DNA from 2 places in the Lishizhenia sp. genome. Region 2 is predicted to be linked to the other one. Evidence: riboswitches for the same ligand, from Rfam matches in the RefSeq annotation. Region 2 holds a riboswitch; the other holds the start of a gene.
The links. Region 2 has a riboswitch for thiamine pyrophosphate ahead of thiS (sulfur carrier protein ThiS). Riboswitches for the same ligand answer to the same signal wherever they lie in the genome.
Positions count from the first base shown of each region.

Region 1: it holds a riboswitch for thiamine pyrophosphate, as region 2 does, so the genes downstream of both, AC22ZQ_RS01925 (thiamine phosphate synthase) here and thiS (sulfur carrier protein ThiS) in region 2, are expected to answer to the same signal.

Region 1 covers NZ_JBVCPV010000013.1:15,916-19,931, reverse strand. The annotation lists gene AC22ZQ_RS01935 (AIPR family protein) at 1-959, shown strand, start outside; gene dusB (tRNA dihydrouridine synthase DusB) at 997-1,992, opposite strand; TPP riboswitch at 2,207-2,312, shown strand; gene AC22ZQ_RS01925 (thiamine phosphate synthase) at 2,377-3,075, shown strand; gene AC22ZQ_RS01920 (thiazole synthase) at 3,072-3,833, shown strand; gene thiH (2-iminoacetate synthase ThiH) at 3,852-4,016, shown strand, end outside.
Region 2 covers NZ_JBVCPV010000007.1:7,129-25,057, forward strand. The annotation lists gene sov (T9SS outer membrane translocon Sov/SprA) at 1-5,564, shown strand, start outside; gene AC22ZQ_RS01165 (GNAT family N-acetyltransferase) at 5,554-6,006, shown strand; gene AC22ZQ_RS01170 (TIGR01777 family oxidoreductase) at 6,080-6,976, shown strand; gene AC22ZQ_RS01175 (type IX secretion system membrane protein PorP/SprF) at 7,145-7,930, opposite strand; gene AC22ZQ_RS01180 (thiamine phosphate synthase) at 7,995-8,555, opposite strand; gene thiC (phosphomethylpyrimidine synthase ThiC) at 8,632-10,518, opposite strand; gene thiS (sulfur carrier protein ThiS) at 10,548-10,748, opposite strand; TPP riboswitch at 10,843-10,940, opposite strand; gene AC22ZQ_RS01195 (hypothetical protein) at 10,998-12,143, opposite strand; gene AC22ZQ_RS01200 (hypothetical protein) at 12,097-12,960, opposite strand; gene AC22ZQ_RS01205 (hypothetical protein) at 13,151-14,344, opposite strand; gene AC22ZQ_RS01210 (hypothetical protein) at 14,344-15,132, opposite strand; gene AC22ZQ_RS01215 (hypothetical protein) at 15,205-15,945, opposite strand; gene AC22ZQ_RS01220 (M48 family metallopeptidase) at 16,113-17,929, shown strand, end outside.

The sequences.
Region 1 (4,016 bases), on a different contig from region 2:
ATGATTATAAAATGGAAGATTTTTCACCATTAGCAAATACAAAAATGGACTTTAACTTACTATTCGATAATGTTCGAGGGTTAATAGTTAAGTCCAAATTCAATAATGGAATTCTTGAGACATTAAAAGATGAGCCAACAAAGTTTTTCCTTTTCAATAATGGCTTAACTATAACGGCAACAGATATTAAATCTGAGGATACAAATGCTAATAAAAAAGTTAAAATTACAATAGAAGATTTTCAAATTGTTAATGGAGGACAATCATTAAGAACCATTCATCATTTTAATCAAATGGATGAAGAAAATATTACCAAGTATCTTTCTCAATGTCAATTGTTATTGCGTGTTTTTAAAACAGCTAACGATAGTAAAGTAAGAAATAAAATAGCTCAATTTACAAATAGTCAAAATGCCATATCTAACATAGATTTAAAATCTCTGAATGAAGAACAATTACAAATTGAGCAATTCCTAGATACAGCAGATATAATATATGCCAGAAAAACTGGTGATACAGGGATTAATCCTTCTAAAAATTACAAATACAAAATTAGTATGGAAAAGTTAGGTCAAATTATGTTTTCCATTCAAGGCTTTCCCGAAAAAGCCTCTAACCAAAAGAAACAAATATTTGACAAATATTATTTTCAAATTTTTAAAAGTGAAAATTTCGATTTAACCAAAACACCTGAATTTGTTAAGAAATATTTCGAAATCAAATCTATATATGAATCTTTGAACATATATAAAGTATCTGATCAAAAAATATTCTACATTCTTTACCTAGAATATTTAATGAATGGGAATATTAAAGAAAAAATTGATTTGTTTGAAAACCTACTTAAAAACTATAGATCAAATGAAGAAATTTCGGATGCTAGAAAACTAATTAACACAAGATTTAAAGAAGAGTTGGACGAGAAAATATCGAATCTCGCTGAAGTAGTTGCTAATTAGATAAAATGAGGGCTTCGTTAAAAAAGCCCTCATTTTATTATACTAAGGTTTCTACCCCTGCAAACTTCACTTCAACTTCATCTAAAATCGCTCTGATTTCATCCAAATTAAAAGAAGTTACCAAGCGAGTACGGTAATCTTTAAAGTGAGGAATTCCTTTGAAGTAATTCGTATAGTGACGTTTCATTTCAGCTATTCCCAAAGTTTCACCCTTCCATTGGATACTCATATCCAAGTGTTCACGTGTTATGGCTACACGTTCTTTAATGGTAGGTTTTGGCAAATGTTGTCCGGTTTTCTGGTAGTGCTTTATTTCATTAAATATCCAAGGGTATCCTATACTTGCTCTACCTATCATAATACCATCAACACCGTATCTATCTTTGTATTCAACTGCCTTTTCTGGCGTATCTATATCTCCATTTCCAAATACAGGAATGTGCATTCTTGAGTTATTTTTCACTTCAGCAATCAAACTCCAGTCTGCTTCTCCCTTGTACATTTGCTTACGCGTTCTACCGTGAATAGAAATCGCTTCAATTCCTACATCTTGTAAACGCTCTGCAACTTCAACAATGTGTTTAGAGTTATCATCCCAACCCAAACGCGTTTTTACAGTAACAGGAAGCTTCGTCGTTTTCACGATCTCCTCTGTCATTCTAACCATTTTGGGGATGTCTTGCAAAATTCCTGCTCCTGCACCTTTACACGCCACTTTCTTTACCGGACAACCGTAGTTAATATCAATGATATCAGGGTTGGTTTGCTCCGTAATTTCTGTAGCACGCTTCATACTTTCAATGTCGTAACCAAATATCTGAATCCCAACAGGACGTTCGTATTCAAAAATATCCAGCTTCTTCACACTCTTAACGGCATCACGAATCAATCCTTCAGAGGAAATGAATTCTGTGTACATTAAATCAGCTCCGTTTTTCTTGCACAAGGCTCTAAAGGGCGGATCACTCACGTCCTCCATGGGTGCCAACAATAATGGGAAATCTCCTAATTCTATGTCGCGTATTTTTGCCAAAGTCTTTGTATTTGAGGGGGCAAAGTTACAGATTTTATTAGGAACCAAGAAAAAGAATTGAAAACGCGTGTTTTAAATGACAAGTTTCTGAATTTCAACATGATTTCAGGGATTCTTTCCTTAGCCAATCTACGCAAAACATTAAATTCTTACATCTTTAACTATTTGCATCCCACAACGCTTTGCCATCTCCAAAACAACTCCTAACTTTGTATCAAACTTTTAGGGGTGTCTTTTACTGAGTTTCAGTAAAATTCTGAGAAATACTCTTCGAACCTGAGGCAGTTAAGGCTGACGTAGGGAAAAAGTTCAACAGTACTTGAGGACCCTCAAGTTTGCTGCGGTGCTTTTTTAGAAGAATACTCCTAATGTAAAGAGCAAATTATGTTACCGCGCATACAATACATTACACATCCCAACGAAGATTTTCAAGATTTATCTTGGGTAGATCGCTTGTCTGAAGGAGGTATTAAATGGATACAACTGCGTATCAAGCAAAATCATTTCGAAGCGCGCCATCCCGAACAAGATTACAAAACTTTCTTCACAGAAACGCTTTTCGATTTGGCAGAGAAGTGTAAGACATTGGGTGTTGTTCTTACGGTAAACGACCACTACAGTTTTGCAATCAAAAACAATGTAGATGGCGCTCATGTTGGTAAAGAGGATGAAGCTCACAGCACAGTAAGAACCTTTTTAGGCGAAGACAAAATCATAGGGGCTACCGCCAATTCAATAGAAGATATCTTGAGCTACAATTTAGAATTGTTGGATTACATAGGCTTAGGTCCTTACACCTTTACCACCACGAAAGACAAAGAAAAATTAAGTCCTTCTCTAGGAAGCAGAGGTTATAATACTTGCTTGCAGATCATGAAGGCGAAAAACATAGACACACCTGTTTACGCCATTGGAGGAATTGAATTGGAAGACATTCCCCAAATCATGCAAACTGGCGTTTACGGTATTGCAATTTCTGGATGCATACACAATGAAAAATTTGATGTGGCACACATTCAAAAATTTGTAGATTTAGTAGAACAGAATGTGAAGCAAACTTCACCATTAACGGAAAGAAAATGAAATTAGGAGACATAGAAATACAATCGCGTTTATTTACGGGAACTGGAAAATTTAGTAGCAATGCCGTAATGGAAGAAGCTTTATTGGCCAGTGGTTCTGAATTGGTAACGGTTGCTTTAAAACGTGTGGATGTTCAAAATGAAAATGACGGAATTTTACGTCATTTGAACCATACGCAATTCAACTTATTACCGAATACTTCAGGGGTAAGAAACGCTAAAGAAGCTGTTTTTGCGGCAGAATTGGCAAGAGAAGCTTTGGAAACGAACTTGGTGAAATTAGAAATTCACCCCGACCCAAAGTATTTAATGCCAGACCCAATTGAAACCTTGAAGGCTACAGAAGAATTGGCTAAAAAAGGATTCATTGTTTTGCCCTACATTCATGCAGACCCTGTTTTGTGTAAACATTTAGAGGACGCAGGAACAGCTGCGGTTATGCCTCTGGGAGCGCCAATTGGTTCTAATAAAGGGGTACGAACGCGTGATTTTATTGAAATTATCGTAGACCAATCGAGAGTTCCGGTAATTGTTGATGCAGGTTTGGGAGCTCCTTCTCACGCAGCAGAAGCTATGGAATTAGGTGCTGATGCTGTATTGGTAAACACAGCTATCGCTGTTGCAGGAGACCCTGTGAAAATGGCGATTGCCTTTAAACAAGCGGTAGAAGCAGGAAGAATGGCCTACGAAGCAAAATTGGGTGGTATTCAAAATACAGCCGTTGCGAGTAGTCCATTAACAAGTTTCTTAGAAGATTAATCTTAAAATCCAGGTCAAATGTTCAAAGAGGAAGTAAACAAAATAGATTGGGACCAAACCAAAGCCAGCATTTATGGTAAAACTGCCGCAGATGTTGAACGTGCTTTGCGCAACCCTAAAAGAGATTTGGAAGATTTCAAAGCCTTGATTTCTCCGGCAGCCGCTCCTTATTTAGAGCAAATG
Region 2 (17,929 bases):
GAGGTACAATCAATACCCGTAATGGTAGAATTTACTTCTCCACCATAGAACCTTTCGGAAAGACCATTCGAAAAGAGATGGAAGATGAAGGTATTGCTCAGGTAGTGATAGACAATGTTGTTTTTGAAGAATTATACGACAGTACTCAAATCGCAGCAGAACAGATTCCAAGTAAAAACAGATTCCTCTTTAAAGGAGAGTACAAATCTTCCGTTTCCTCTGATATTCCATTGAATGCCTTAAACGTGCCAGAAGGGGCAGTAACGGTAACAGCAGGAGGAATTCGTTTGGTTGAGGGGCAAGATTTTACCGTGGATTATAACTTAGGTAGAGTTAAAATATTAAATACAGGGGTGTTAGAGTCGAATACACCTATTCAAATTGATATTGAAAGTCAATCCGTTTTTGGTTTCCAATCCAAAACTTTAATGGGAGGTCATGCCAACTATATGTTCGATCCTGATTTTAACTTAGGAGCTACGTGGATGATGATGACTGAAAAACCCATTACTCAAAAGGTAGATTATGGAGACGAGCCGTTTAGAAATAATGTAATAGGGGTAGATTTGGCCTTAAGAAGGGAAGTTCCATTACTTACAAAATTGGTGGATTTATTGCCTGTGATTTCAACGAAAGCTAAATCTACAATCAACGTTACAGCAGAAGCAGCCCACTTAATTCCAGGAACGCCGAGAGCGGTAACGCGACAAGGTATTTCATACGTTGATGATTTCGAAGGGTCTCAGTCGACAATTGATTTGAAAAGTAATTACACAACCTGGAAGTTGGCCTCTATTCCTCAGGGACAAAATGCTTTATTCCCAGAAGCATCTTTAAAAGATAATTTGGCGGCTGGTTACGGTAGAGCCCACATGGCTTGGTATGCTATTGAACCGCTTTATTATCGTTCTGATAACCAAACGCCTGATCACATTGTGCAAAACCCAGAGTTGATTGAGAACGATTTAACGTGTGTGGTTTCTCAGGGTCAATTGTTCCCTAATTTGAATTTACCGATTGGTTCTATTCCTAACCTTACGGTGATGAATTTAGCGTATTATCCTAAGGAAAGAGGGATGTACAACTATGATACGACCAATACTGTAGACCAGAATGGTGATTTCACCAATCCTGAGGAACGTTGGGCAGGTATCATGCGTGCTTTAACCACGACAAACTTTGAGCAAACAAATATTGAGTACATCCAATTCTGGATGATGGATCCTTTCTGTAAAGATCAAGAAGATTTTGATCCAAATACTCCGCACAGTGGTGGTGATTTATATTTCAACTTAGGGAATATATCAGAAGATATTTTACCGGATTCAAGAAAAGGATACGAAAGTGGATTACCTACACCAGATGCTGTAAATACAAATAATATAGATACCACGAACTGGTCAAGATTGTCTTCTTCTCAAGTAATTGTTAACGCCTTTGATCCGAACACAGCTTATAGAGAATTCCAAGATTTAGGTTTGGATGGATGGAACGACGATCAAGAAAAATCCGCTTATGCGAGTTATGTGAATTGGATCAATTCTTCCAATTTACCGGCAGCAGTTAAAACTGAATTATTGAGTGATATCTCTAACGATAATTACAACTTCCACAGAGATGATGCTTATGATGCACAGCAATTAGACATTTTGGATAGGTATAAAAACTTCAATAAACACGAAGGAAATTCACCTACTCCAGAAATGTATGCGGCCCAAAATGCAGACGGATATCCAACCTTATATTCTATTACTCCAGATATTGAAGATATCAATGCAGACAACAATTTAGGGGAGTCTGAAGCATATTTCCAGTACAAAGTTTCTTTGCGTCAGAATGATATGCAAGTAGGTAAGAACTACATTATTAATGAAAGATCTTACCAAGATGGAAACCGTACTAGAAAATGGTACCAGTTTAGAATTCCAGTGAAAAACCCAGATGATGTAATCAACGGAATTACAGATTTCAGGTCTATACGTTTCATGCGTATGTTCATGACGAACTTTAACGAACGTACAATTTTAAGGTTTGCCAAATTAGAATTTATTAGAGGAGAATGGAGAAGGTATACAGAAGATCTTAAGGCTCCGGGAGATGGAGTGCAGGTAGATCCAAATGCTACCAACTTCAATATTGGTGCGGTAAATATTGAACAACACGATCAGCGTTTACCTATTCCTTATGTAACGCCTCCGGGCATCTCAAGAGAGATAGACCCATCACAAACATACCAACGTCAATTAAACGAACAAGCACTTACCCTTGAGGTATGTGAATTAGAAGATGGTGATGCCAGAGCAGCGTACAGGAATGTAGAGTTTGACGTGAGGAACTACGAAAAGCTGAAGATGTTTGTGCACGCCGAGGGAGATCAATTCCAAGCTCCGTTGAATGATGATGATTTAACCGTCTTCATTCGTATGGGTACAGATTTCGATGAAAACTATTACGAGTACGAAATCCCTCTAAAAGTTACAGCTTTTAACCAAAGTGCCTCTCCTTTACAGGTTTGGCCAGAAGAGAATAACATAGAAATCGTATTCGAAGATTTACTGCAAGCTAAAAAAGAAAGAAACAACTTGGCAGATGTTCCAGGTAGTTCAATTTCTAAAACAGTAGAATATGTAGTACCAGACCCGAATGATGCTACCAAACTCATTAAGGTGAAGGGTAACCCTAACTTACAAGGTATGCGTACCTTGATGATAGGTGTGCGTAATCCAAGGCAAAACGCGGATCACCCATGGAATGACGATGGTTTCGCAAAATGTGCTGAGATTTGGGTGAATGAGTTGCGTTTGTCTGACTTTAATAGCTCAGGAGGATCTGCAGCCTTGGCTCAAGTGCAAATGCAGTTGGCGGATTTCGCTAACGTAAACGTTGCGGGGACTTACAGTGGAACAAACTGGGGAGCTATAGACGCAAGTGTTTCTGAACGTCAACGAAATACACAGTATTCATTTGACTTCTCTACCAATGCACAGTTAGGTCAATTCTTAGGTAAGAAAGCTAGAATTTCGGTTCCTTTCTATTACTCTTATTCTTTAGGAGTTGTTACGCCAGAATTTGATCCATTCAACCCAGATATTAAGTTGAGTGAATATAGCGTTAACGAACGTAAAGAAAGAGCCAGAAAAGGACAGGATTATAGTTTGACCAAATCTTTCAACTTTACCAATGTAAGGAAAGAAAGAAAACCCGGTAAAGACGTTCACTTGTGGGATATTGAGAACTTTTCTTTGTCGTATGCCCAGAGTGAACAATTACTAAGAGACTTTAATACAGAGTACGATAGAACAAACATCTACAGAGGTGGATTGAATTATACCTATTCGGGTACACCTTTGCTTATTGAGCCTTTGAAGAATGTAAGTTTCTTGAATAAGTCAGATTGGTTGAGAATTATTAGAGATGCACATTTCTATTTAGGACCAAAAAGTATAGGTTTCCAAAACGATTTAATGCGTTCTTACAACGAACGTAAAATTAGAAACAACTTGGGTACAACTTTCGAGTTTCAACCTATCTACTTGAAGAACTTCACGTGGCAAAGAAGGTATAACATGCGTTATGATATTACCAAAAACTTGAAGTTTAATATTACAGCCAATAACAATTCAATTTTCGATGAGCCAGAGGGTCAGGTAGACAGGCAAGAAGCACCAGGTTTGTACCAGCAGTTTAGAGATTCTATTCGTTCGCAGATGAATACTTTAGGTAAGACCATGCGTTATAATCATGACTTTGATTTCACCTATAAATTACCGCTGGATCAAATTCCGGTATTGGATTTCATGAATACGAATGTTCGTTACACGGGAGGATATGAATGGCAACGTTCATTACTGGGACAAGAAGACTTTGGAAATACGATTCAGAATTCGCGTAACATAAATATCACTACACAAATGAACTTGAATACGCTGTACAACAAAGTAGAGTTGTTCAAAAAAGTGAATTCAGGTGGTAGCTCAGCGAGATCTCCAAGAAGAAGTATCCGTGGTGGGGTAGGACCAAAACGTCCGTCTCAACTTAAGGTAGCTGACACGGCAAATATGACGCCGCGAGAATTGAAAAAATGGGAGAAGGAACAAGAACGTGAAAAGCGTAAAGAAGAAAGAATAGAAGAAAACCAAGAGAAGTTTAACCAAGATTTCCATCCAGTTACAGGATTCTTGGTAAGAGGTTTAATGAGTGTAAGAACGATTTCAGGATCTTATACCTTGAACGATGGTAGTTTATTACCGGGGTACAACCAAGAAACAAGAATATTAGGTTTCTCTGAAAATTATTCAGCGCCAATGGCCGGTTTCTTAGTGGGTAAACAACAAAGAGATATCTGGGGTCGTAGCAATGGCTTTTTACTGGCACCTACGGCAGAAGCCAATGGTTGGTTGGTAAATAATCCAATGTTGAATTCTCCGCATACGATAACACATTCGCAAACCATTACAGGTAGAATGAGTTTAGAGCCGTTGAAAGACGTGAAGATAGATTTAACCATGAACAGAAGTTTTACGGAAAACCAATCGGAATTCTACAGAGCAGATTCTTCAGGTGTGTTCTCTCCTCAAGGTAGGTTTACAAGCAATACATTGACGTATTCTACGATTTCTATCGGAACGGCATTTAATGATTTGTATGACGAGAAATACTCTTACACTTTCGATAAAATGAGAGAGGATAGATTGTTAGTCTCGCAACTGCTAGGAGAGGGGAATCCAAATTCATCAGTAGATTCTGCAGGTTACTATGATGGTTACTTTGGCGGACAGCAAGATGTTGTTATTGGAGCCTTCTTAACGGCATATTCAGGAAGAAGTATCAACGATAAAAATGTTAACCCTATCCGTAATATTCCATTACCAAATTGGAATGTTACCTATAATGGACTGTCGAAATACAAGTTCATGAAAAAACATGTGCGTAACTTCACAATTCGTCATGGATATTCTTCAACGGTTGCCGTAACAGGAATGCAAACGAACTTGAATGCTGATATCGTAAACGGATCTCCAACATCACGAGATTTAAAGAATAACTTCATTTCTGCGAAGCAAATTCAGAACGTAAGTTTGATGGAAAGTTTCTCTCCATTAATTGGATTTGATGCTACCTGGAAAATTGGTAAAAACGGATTGTTAACGCGATTTGAAATCAACAAAGATAGATCAGCTTCACTTTCATTGGCGAATAATCAAATTACTGAGACTTTAGGAAATGAAATCATTATTGGTTCAGGGTACAAGTTTAGCGATGTTCAATTGCCATTGAAGTTTGGTGGTAAGCGTGTGCAATCTTCAGATGTGAATGTGAGGTTTGACTTCTCAATCAGAGATAACTTTACAGTAATTAGAAACATCGTATTGGATGAGACGCAAGCAACGGCCGGACAAAAAGTAGTGAAGATTTCTGCTTCTGCAGATTACCAATTCGGACAAAACGTAACGGTATCTTACTACTACGATCAAACGATTACAGATCCAAGAGTTGCTACTTCTTACCCAACAGGTAACATGAGTACAGGATTAAGATTAAGATTTAACTTAGGTGGATTATAATATTAGAAGAGCACAACCAGGTGATGAGACAGGAATTCATCGCCTGATTGTTGAATTAGCAGTATACGAGAACGAACCAGATGCCGTTTTCAATACTCCAGAACAATTAGCCATAGACATTTTTGAGCGCAAAGTGTGTGAATCATTTGTGGTAGAATATCAAGGAGATATTATTGCCTACGCTATTTTCTACACCAATTATTCTACTTGGAATGGCGCATGTATTTACCTCGAAGATATTTGTATTACAGAAGAGCACCGAAGAAAAGGAATTGGTGTACAACTCTTCCAAAAGGTGGTAGATGTTGCCAAAGAGCGCAAAGTACGTCGCATGGATTGGCAAGTGCTAGACTGGAATACACCCGCAATTAAATTCTACGAAAAAATTGGCGCAACTATCGATAAAGAATGGTACAACGGACGCCTATTTTTTAACCAATAAATAACACACTTTAATTTTCCTTAATCCTATCTTGTAGAACGAACAAGACGCCGTTCTAATCGTTTTAAAGAATATGGGAAAAAAGATAGTTATTGCTGGTGGGAGTGGTTTGGTAGGTCAAGCTCTTCAAGATTATTTAAGAAAAGAAGGGCATCAAGTTTATGTCCTTTCGCGTAAGGAGAAATCAGACCCCAATTACTATTATTGGAACCCATCCCTGAAAAAAATAGACGCTAATGCTATTGAAGGTACGCAGGTACTAATTAACCTATCGGGTCAAGGTATTGCCGATAGCCGATGGACAGAAGCGCGTAAAAAAGAATTGTTATCATCTCGGGTTGTACCTACACAATTTCTCTTTAGTGTTTTTCAGCACAGTAATACCTTAGAACAGTACATCTCTGCATCTGGAATTAATTGTTACCCCTTAAATAATTACGATAAGGTATATAAAGAAGAAGATGCTTACGGCGATGATTTCCTGTCTCACATTGTAAAAGAATGGGAGAAAAGCGCAGATTTGTTTCAATCGATTTGTAAAGTAGCTAAACTCAGGACTTCTGTTGTTTTAACACCAACTGGAGGAGCGCTAGCAACAATTGCAAAACCAATTAAACTGTATGTGGGTTCACCCTTGGGAAGTGGAAAACAATGGATGCCTTGGATTACGATCACCGATTTAACACGTATGTTTGGTCATGTCATCCAGCAAGAGTTGTCGGGTACCTATAATGCCATAGCCAATGCAAATACCAATAAAGATTTTACCGAGAAATTGGCAAAAGTCCTACATAAACCCTTGGTTCTACCCAACGTTCCAGGATTCGTATTGAAGCTTGTCCTAGGAGAAATGTCTACAATGGTGTTAGAAGGAATTCAGGCTTCAAATGAAAAGGTCAAGGCTAAAGGTTTTACCTTTAAATACAAAGAATTACCGCAAGCCCTTGAGCACGTTTTAAAAGGTGCTTAGGCCGCTCCCTCCTCCATGAAATTGAGGAGGTGGGGCTATCCATTATAGTCCCAAAAAGTGCACTTAAGTCGCATTGCACTTCAAGTCTACTTCCTTTGGTCGTAGTCTTTTAGCACATGCTTACTAAAGTACACTTCTCGGGCGCTGCCATTGCTATCCCTAGCGGTTTTACAAAGCGAGTTTAATTCCGAATTGTAAGGAAGTTCTTTGTGGTGTACCAGGGAATCCTCCTAAACTCATGTTTACCTCGAGTTTCTCGGTGAATTTATAGCCTGCACCCATGTAAAAACCTCTGCGTGCGTCGTATCCTGCGGTTAGTGAGTATTTGTTGTTAAACAAGAGATTTGCTTCCAAAGAGCTCGAATAATTCGATAACACTAAGTTCGTAGTAAGTTTGAATTGGTCTCTGTCAATGATGGTTTGTTGATACAAGAGGTTGATGAGCTGATGTCGGTCCGTACCGTATTCTTCAAACCTCAAACCATATTCAGCACCTACTTTAAAACGCTTGCCTGCATAGAGAGCGCCAAAACGCGTGGTATGTAAGCTTCTCGTAGAGGAATTATAGTTGTTTAGGTTCGAAATGTATGAATAAGAGGTGCTGGCTTTGCCATAACCCACACCGAAATTTAAACTGTGACCGTTATTGAGTTTGGCCTGGTAGCTTAAACCAATTTCCTTACGATGATGGGCATAAAAGAAGTTCTCAGAATTTTCAAATTGACCAGAAAGACTAAAATTACTTTTTCCCAAACGGGTTTCAAAGAGTAGGGAACTGTTGCTACCGTATTTTGAATTGAGAACAGCACTGTAGTTAATTTGACCACCATCTAAACCGGCGTGTGCTACATTAAATGAACTTAGCCTGTTGTGTGCCATGGAATTGTTCATGTTCTGGGCATGTGCACCAAACCCGAAAAATAAAAAGGCTACTAGGAATTTTAAAGATTGCATAATTTATGTTTTCCATAAGACCCTTATGCTACCCTTTAGTTACTGCGGTTTTTGTGAAGAAAAGTTAAAGTGTATTTTGGAGCTGTTTAAAGCTTTGTAAAGGATGTGCTGACTGCCAAATACAACCCAAAACAGCAAAATGATGAAAGCCAAACTCTTTTGCATTGCTCAGGTTTTCAGGATGAATTCCTCCCAAAGCGATTATTCTCTGACGCAAATTCGTGTCTAAATGTTGGATAGATAAGTTCTCTTTACGCTTGTATCCGTCTTTAGAAATTGATGGAAAAACCGGACTTAAATACACCTCCTCAAAACTTTTTAGCTTTTCCAAAGCTTCTTCAACGCTGTGTGCTCCCGTTGTTTTGGCTTTAAAATGTTCATTGGGTAGATCTTGATTTCTAAGGTGCAAATGAATTGTTGGAAATTCCTCTTTTAAGTCGTGATATTGATGGATATAAACCCTGTGAAGGTGTTCTGTAGGGATTGCGTTCAAATAGGCTTTATAGTCGTTCTTTGTAGCCCCTGGTTTACGCAGGTGCAAACGTTCCAACCCTGCCTCAAATAGAGCACATACAATCTCCATTTCTTGGGGATGATCTTGTTCTGGAGTGAAGAGGACGAGCATAGTATAAAAATAGAAAGTAAATCAAAAAACGCCGCATAAAGCTATGCGGCGTTTGATATTTTCTTAAAGTATTAGCTTACACTAATTTTTCTGGTTCTAAGTACAAGTCACCACCTTTTTCGTGGAATTGTTTTGACTTTTCTTCCATACCTTTCTGTAAAGCTTCATCTTCTGAAATTCCGTTTTCCTTTGCGTAATCTCTTACATCTTGAGAAATCTTCATAGAACAGAAGTTGGGTCCACACATAGAGCAGAAGTGCGCCACCTTAGCATTGTCAGAAGGCAATGTTTCATCGTGGTATTCTCTTGCTGTGTCTGGATCTAAAGATAAGTTGAACTGATCTTCCCATCTAAATTCGAAACGCGCTTTAGAAAGTGCATTATCTCTGTGCTGTGCTCCTGGGTGACCTTTCGCTAAATCTGCAGCGTGTGCCGCTAATTTGTAAGTAATCACACCGTCTTTCACATCTTTCTTGTTCGGTAAACCTAAGTGCTCTTTTGGCGTTACGTAACACAACATCGCACATCCAAACCAACCAATCATTGCTGCACCAATACCTGAAGTAATGTGGTCGTAACCTGGAGCAATGTCAGTAGTTAGTGGCCCTAATGTGTAGAAAGGAGCTTCATGACACTCTTTCAATTGCTTGTCCATGTTTTCTTTAATCATGTGCATTGGCACGTGACCAGGACCTTCAATCATAGTCTGAACGTCGTGTTTCCAAGCAATTTTTGTCAATTCACCCAATGTTTCTAACTCACCAAACTGAGCAGCATCATTTGCATCAGCTATAGAACCTGGACGTAATCCATCTCCTAAAGAGAAAGCAACGTCATAGGCCTTCATAATTTCACAAATCTCTTCGAAGTGTGTGTACAAGAAGTTTTCTTTGTGGTGAGCTAAACACCATTTCGCCATGATAGAACCACCTCTAGAAACGATACCTGTAACACGGTTTGCCGTCATAGGAACGTAACGTAAAAGTACACCTGCGTGAATCGTAAAGTAATCTACCCCTTGTTCCGCTTGTTCAATCAAAGTGTCTCTAAAGATCTCCCACGTTAAATCTTCTGCTTTACCATTTACTTTTTCCAAAGCTTGGTAAATTGGAACGGTTCCGATTGGAACTGGAGAGTTTCTTAAAATCCATTCTCTTGTTTCGTGGATGTTCTTTCCTGTAGAAAGGTCCATGATGTTATCAGCACCCCATCTACATGCCCAAACTGCTTTTTCTACTTCTTCTTCAATGGTAGAAGAAACTGCAGAGTTACCAATGTTGGCATTGATTTTCACCAAGAAGTTTCTACCAATGATCATTGGCTCACTCTCAGGGTGGTTAATGTTGTTTGGAATAATAGCTCTACCTGCAGCGATCTCATCACGTACAAATTCTGGAGTAATTTTTCCTTGTGGAGTATTCGCTCCGAAACTATTTCCTGGGTGTTGTTTTGCTATTTCTGTTGCTTCATCAATACGTTGGTTCTCACGAATGGCAATGTATTCCATTTCTGGTGTGATGATACCTTGTTTGGCATAGTGCAACTGTGTAACATTTTTACCTGCTTTTGCACGTAACGGTTTTTTCAAATGCTCAAAACGCAAGTGGTCTAATGAAGGGTCGTTCAAACGCTCTTTTCCGTAGTCAGAAGAAATTTCTGATAACTCTTCAACGTCACCTCTCTTTAAAATCCATTCTTGGCGTAAACGCGGTAAACCTTTTTTAATATCGATTTCTACATTAGGATCAGTGTAAGGTCCTGATGTATCGTAAACTGTAACTGCTTCGTTACTTTCTTTCTTAAATTCTCCGTCAGCAAACATAGGTTTAGAGTCTGTTAACTCTATCTCACGCATCGCAACTTTGATGTCGTGAATTTCACCTTTTACGTATATCTTTTTTGATGCTGGGAAAGGATCTCTAGAAATCTTTTCATCAGTAGTAGGTACTGCTTCTCTCTTCATATTTCCTATGCTTTATTGTTTATTTTATGCTAACCACCCGCCGTCGCAGTGATTACCATAATACTATCTTGTTCATTAATATTTTGGGTCGCCCAATTTGATTTAGCAACAATAGAACTGTTTAATGCCACGGCAATTCCCGTTTTATTATCCATGTTTCTTTCGGCTAAAAAATCTTGAATGTTTTGAGCCTTTGTTTCTATTTCAGCATTGTTGAATTTTACCTTCATGGCGTAAACTTCTACGTTTAAAATAAAGTTTGCTTAAGATAAGCAAAACAAATTAAAATCAGCTTGTACAGAAAAAGAGGGGATGCCCAAAAGAGGAGATGTCCATGCTTTTCCTTTCGTCGGTATTAACCGCATCAAGTTCTGAGGGTTTGTCTCAATCCTTAATAAATAAGGATACCCCTAAAGCTGAGGTACAAAGATAAGTTTTTTTAGAAGATGACAAGCTTGTGACTCACAAACGAGAAGAAATTATTTACGTTTGGCAATTCTAATTTGTTGCCCAAACCCCAAATAGGTATCCTCCCATTTAATAACGTAATTAAAATTAGGGTTTCCTGTGTAAACATGAAATGAATTACCGTCGAATTCTATATACTTTCCATAGGAAGAAGAAACACCACTAATAGTTTCTTCTAGGGTGTAACTACTAAACAGTATAACATCGTCGTAAACTTCATACTTGGGTCTGCCATCACCAGGATAAGTTAGTGAGTTGAAACCTATTTTGTTCGAATTATTTCCAATTGGAATTAATTGATTGTTTTCATAATCGATTTCTGCCAAACGAAAAGCCCCATCGTTAAATGAACCCGAAGCTAGAATTTTATCCTTGTATTTAATAAATTGATAAAATTTATTTGTTCCATTAAAGTTTAAGGTATTCCAGGAGTGGTTAGCCTGGTTGCTAAAATCAACTTGCATTAACTCATAATTAATATCTATAACGAAAAAATTAGCGTTATGCTCTGTGACTTTTCTAATTTGAGAACCCGGTTGTGAATTTGGAAATTCACCGTTGGGAGTTATATTGGGATTAAGATAATCAACCAAGATTTGGCCAGAACTATTGGTAGCGAGAATAACTACTTCACCATTCATTTCTGTGAGCTCTTTAATATTTCTGTTGTGTGGTAAACTTGCTCCGGTTATTGTTTTGTTGATAGGGTTGTAAATGAGTAAATTTTTATAGTTGTTACCATTTTGAATGTCTTTGAACTCAAAATTTCCGTAAACGTAATAAAGACCATCGTGTTTTAGAACCCCAGCGGCGTATTGCCAATAGGACAATTGAATGTCTGAGTTGATTTTAGCTGGATTAAATTCCTTATCAACAAAGTATAGGTTGGCTTGTTGGTTAAAGTTATCTTCGTACACATACATGAGTATGTTTTCTAATACAATGGGAGCATGAATTTTGTGATGAGTATTGGGAAGACTGTCGGGAAGATATATAATCTCCCAATCTTTAGCATAAGGACTTATTACTTCCTTTGTAATCGTCGATTCAACGTCTATTTCTTTCGTGCAGGCACTACTGAGTAAAATAAGTGTTAAAACAGAAAGGACTTTACTTAAAGCGGATGTTGAATAAACCAAAGGAGAAATAAATTTCATAATTCAGATTGTTTTTTAAAAAATAGTGTGAGGCGTAATTAAAAGCTAAGGGATTCATCTTTCGAATACTGTAGTCACCGGAATTCTGTGGTATCAACCACCTTTCAGCTTCTTCCTGTAAATTGTTTTTGTCGGCGAGAAAATTAATTCTCGCACCAACTTCCATAAAGTGTTTTTCTTTTACAATATAACGTTTGCCCAAACCGAGTTTAAATACAATTGAACCCTGTCTAAAGCTACCTGTTTCGTTATAAATAATTCGTCTGTTCTCGTCTTTAAAATCTATTGTTCTATTAATTTTTGAGTGAACTAAACTGTACTGTAATCCAAGGGTTAGCGCTGTGTTAAAAGGTATACGTTTGAACCCAAATCTGAAACCTAAACCGAAATGAAAGAAGTTTGGATTGAGTTGGATGATATCAGGTCCTTGATAATAATAACCATCTATTTGTGTTAAAGCAGACTGGGTAATACTATTTGATGGGAGTTTTTGATACCCTAAGGAAAAATTTAGCCCCAATCGTTTATTGGTGTGCCTATGATAATTTAATCGTATTCCAGGTAGTGTAATAGAACTATCTTGAATACACGATATATCGTTAAGAATTATTGGTGATTTTGTATTTGCAATTAAGAGCTTTTTCCAAAAAATAGAGTATATCTGACTTTGATTTATTTTAGAAAGAAAAGGTAAATTAAAATTTTGGTTGAGTTCTATACTCCAAAAATTTATATGTACTGATTTTTTAACTTCTTGCCCATAGCTTATAGGAATCACTATGGATAGTAAAATAAATAGCTTGATTTTTAATATCATGTTTCTTTCTTTTGTTACAACCATATACCTCATACATTTCAATGGTTTTGAACTTCAGATTATAAAGGAGTGAAGTGTTCAAAAACTTGTTGGTTTCATCATTTTTAATGTGTCTAGCTATAAATTGGGGATATTAACTTTACCCGTTCAGCATTGAGAGATATTTTATGTGAAATTTGAGTGGTATAAATTATTTATCCAATTGAAAACTTAAAAGACTTCCCCCACCCGTTGCCAATAAATAATATTTTTCATTGAAATATTCTAGATCTCTAATTGCATCAGTAGTCCTTAACAAGATCTTGAATTCATCTTCTTCTAAATGCATTAATAAATCTCTGAAATAATAACTTTCACTTGTAGCATTCGCTTCATCCATAACTGTATTGGTAACAAAAGATCCGTAGATAAATAATTCCCCGTTGATAACTTCAAACCTTGGAGATATATTATGGTTGTTAAAGGATGAAGAAGCTAAATTAACATTCGCGAAATATTCTAGGTTTTGTATGTATGGAATTTTACCGGATAAATAAGGACTAAAGCTATTAGCACTTGTATTCAAACGAACGATGTGATTAATTTCTCCATTAATATCAAGTTCTCCTAAGGCAATGATTTCTCCTTGGTACTCTACGACATCTACGAATAAATCATCCATGCCCTGATTCATGGCTGTCCAACTGCCTGCACCATTGGTTTTGTAATACAATTGCCCTTCACGGTCGATTACAAATAAGGTGTTATTGAAATTTCTAATCTTATTGACATTGGTAGTAATCCCGTTAAAAGGATTGTTGCTACCTCCATTGATTACATTCTCATAGGAAAATTGTTGTGAACCTTCTACACCGATGGCATATACATTATTCTCTGAAGTCACGAAATTCCTTAAGTATTTATTGTTTGAAACAATGAATTTATAATTGGCTTTAACCAAGTTTTCGGCGGGAATATACTGGGCGTAAAGTTTGCTATCATTGAATGTCTCCTCATGTTCATATTCTAGACCACCAATTAGATGGAAAATACCATTTTGATAAAGAGCATCCGTGAAAACAGAACCGTTATATTGGGAAATCCTATATTCTTGTGCTACAGATTGAATTTCATTCGCTGTATTTATAGTTGAAACGCTGTGGTAAGTTACATTAACGTCATATTCTGAATCACCTTTGAAGAATTGATATTGATGTGCCAACACGAGTTGATTACCGTCTGTAGCCAGTGCTGCAATGGGTGAAGTATTAAAGATATAGTCTGCGTGTTCAATCGTATAATCAATTTGCCTGTAATATTCTGGGTAGGTTTTTGGGGTGATAATTTCCTCTCTACATCCAAATAGAACAAGCGAGAAAAAAATTAGGAAAGGAACTTTATGCATTATAAATTATTTTTTTGAAGTCCTAGTTTTAGGTAGAAATGTAAGATGTCGTATCGTAAGAAGTCTTGATTGAATTTGTTTAAATTACTTTTCGTACTTAAAATCCCCTCATTAATGTATGTTCCTTCTTCAAATTGAAACTGGCTGCCTCCAAAAGCGAAAAACTCAAAGTTGAGTTTAAAACCATAATCCAAAATTAACTTGTCACTTATCGCACGAATAAAGCCCCATCCGATTTCTGCACCTAAAATTTGTGAGTGAGTAGAAACAGGATCATAGGTTTTGACGTAATCATTGAAGGAAACACTAGGAGTAAGTAAGAGTTCTCTATAAATTTTTGATTGAATGTAATTGTAGCTTAAATTGAATAAAAAGTAATGGCCTAGACCTGTTTTGCGTTTAAAGCGTTTGATTCCGAAATCTAGTTTTACCAAATCATTTTTCACCCGAGTAGATTCTATGTATTGATGGTAGATATAGGTGGCGACTCTGTTGGAAGATTCAAGTTCTGTATGTTTTAAACCTGAATAATTTAACCCAATATTTAGACCTAATTTCTTTGTGATTCCACGGATATAGTTTATTGAATATACAGGAGTATTAAGAGCCTTTATTGACTGGTAATAAAGACCCGTCATTTGTTCAGGCATGTTGGTGAAATAAGGAGAGAAACCTTTGAAGGCAATGGGGTTATAATTAATGCCAATTGTAAAGGTATTCGTTTTCAATTGCTGTGCATTACTTAGAAAAATGCATAGTGAAAAAGAGCAGAATAGAAAAAATCTCATAAAGTTTTTTTGGGTGTATATGTAATCAAAAATCTGGGTTAAGGAGTTTATCCAAAAATCTTGAAAATTTCTTTATTTAATACCTACACTGGCAAAGCCTATATTGAAGTAAAATGCAATTCTTCCACATCTATCAATTAAATAATTGGCTGTTGTAGATTTAAAATGATCTTTGAATACAGTTCTATCACCTTCCTGTTTATAAAATTCAGAGCCTTCATTTTCTTCCATTGCATTCTCAGAAAAGAGATTTACGGAAGTAGGGTAGTATTGGTAAGAAATTCCCCAATCAATAAAAAAGTTGTTTCCTATAAGTTTGGTTTTCCCCCAGGTTAACTTTACACCAAAATTAGTCGCATTGCCACTTAAATCTAGATTTTTGAGTGATGAGTTCTCCGAATCTGTTAATACAATGTTGGTTGAACTATACAATAGATTTAAACCAATATACCCCCCAAGAGGTGCGTATTTTTTATGCCTGCGAATACCTAAGTCCAATACGCGTTGATGAGAAGAAAAATAACTACTAGTGTAACCATTTTCAAAATTGGCAATAGTATAGACGTCATATAACTTTTGATTACTAATCTGCGCGAATAACTGCATTCTTTCTCCCAGTTTATATGTTGCTCCGAAGCGTAAAGAAGGAAGGGTTATTGAAGTCTCAGCATTAAGGTTATATTGACTATCGTAATAGTTTGGGTCTCTAAATCCTTTTTGTTCTACCCCTCCAAAAATGCTGAAAGATTGGAAGTTTTGGGCCGTAGAAGTCTGTAGTACGAATAAAGTTATAAGTGCAATTATGATTCTCATGTAGTTAAATTAGTATCAGGTAAAAAAATCCTTGAAGCTCTAAATATATATTTTCTTGAGGAAATAGAGAAGGAAAGTCTCTAATAATCTTGAAGTTGAAAAAAAATCAGGTTTCAGCTCCCTTATCCTTGTGAAATTTATATATTCGCTTTTCATCCAAATAACAAATGAAAAACTTATTAACCTCTTTATCTACGCTGTGTCTACTTTTTCAAGTATTTGCGCAGGACGTTGATTTCAATAATTACAAACCACTAAAAGCAACCGGTGAACTACCTAAAACTTTTGGTTTAACCTATGCCGATAGAGTCGCAGAAGCGAGTTTCCAAAACCTTGATTTAAGTGGTGAGGAACGTCAGTATTTTATTGAAAGAAAATCTTATTCTATCGATCACTTATTGCACTCTGGATTAGTGGTGTATGGTGATCCTTTAACAGAACACATTAAAGAAGTAGCCTCTAAAATATTGTTTAACGATACGGCTCTTTTTAATGATTTGAGCTTTTATACTTTCCGTACGAATGAAGCCAATGCCTTTGTTACTTCAGATGGAGAAGTATTTGTTACCATAGGACTAATTTCTCAACTTACCTCTGATTACGAGTTGGCTTTTGTATTGGCCCATGAAATTAGTCACTACGTAGAAAACCATAATGTTGAAGGTTTTAGAAAGGAAATTGAAATAGAAGAATCTATCAACGGAAATAATTTCGACAGACAGATTAGAGCCTTAAAAGCATACTCAAAGCAACACGAAATTGAAGCAGATGAGTTAGGTTTAAAACGTTACTTAGAAGCTGGTTTTCCACTGGAAGAATTGGTGAATGTTTTCGATATCTTGGCTTATTCTTATTTACCGATTGATGAAGTAGCTTTTGAAAAGGAATATATATCTGGAGAAAATGCTTTTATAGATGAAAGTTTGATGCCTACAGATATCAATGAAATTGAATTTGACGAAGATTACGACGATACTTACCACTCTCACCCTAACATCAGTAAGCGTAAAGATAACTTTGATGAAGAGTTATTGGAAAAGTACATGGACTTTGAGCCAGAGCAAAAAAGAACGTTCAATGCAGAAGATTTCGTAGACATTCGTAGAATGGCACGTTATGAAAGAGTGAACAACTGGTTATACCATTCAGATTTTTCAAATGCAATTTACGAGATTTATATCCTAGAAAATAAGTACGGAAGCAGTTACACGTTCGATTGGATGAAGGCACTTTGTTGGACAAACATTGCTGTTCATGCAAGTCAGGGAAGTAAGAGAGATTTGTATGCTGACTTAGACGAGATTCAAGGTGAAAGCTACACGGTTCATTACCTAATGAAGGAAATGTCAAAAGACCAGTTAGTGGTAATGGCAATGAGAAACTTGATTGATATCCGCAACAAGTATCCTGAAGACAAGGGAATAGAACAAGTTTATAAGAATACTGTAAAGCAGTTGGCTAGACGTTTTAAATCTTTGGATGAGTTTTACTACGATAAAATCAGCGTAAACGATTCAACGGGAGAAGTAGCGGAATCGCCAGAAGTTGATGCTTACATGGATGAAGACTCTGAAGAATTTAAAGCCTTGAACAAATACGAGAAAATCAAGCAAAAGAAAATTAATGCGAAATACGCCAAAGGTGTTGATGAATCTGGAGAAGCGAGTTTAGACTCTACAGACTTCCATTTATTTGCTTTGAAAGATGTTGCCAATGATGATGAGTTCTTGAGACTATTTAATGAGTTGCAGGATCTAGTAGATGAGGATGAATTTGATGAAGATGACGAAGAGAAGGCTGCCGTTGAAAAATTGGTCTTTGTGGAGCCTTTAGCATCTGTTGTTAAAAGAAGAAGATTCTCTTACGAAAGAAACGAAGATGTGAGAAGAAACTTAGGTGATGCGGTTGTTGGATCTGCTCAGTCTTTAGGTTATCAAACGGAATTGTTATCGAAATATAACATGCAAACACTTGGTACGGTAGG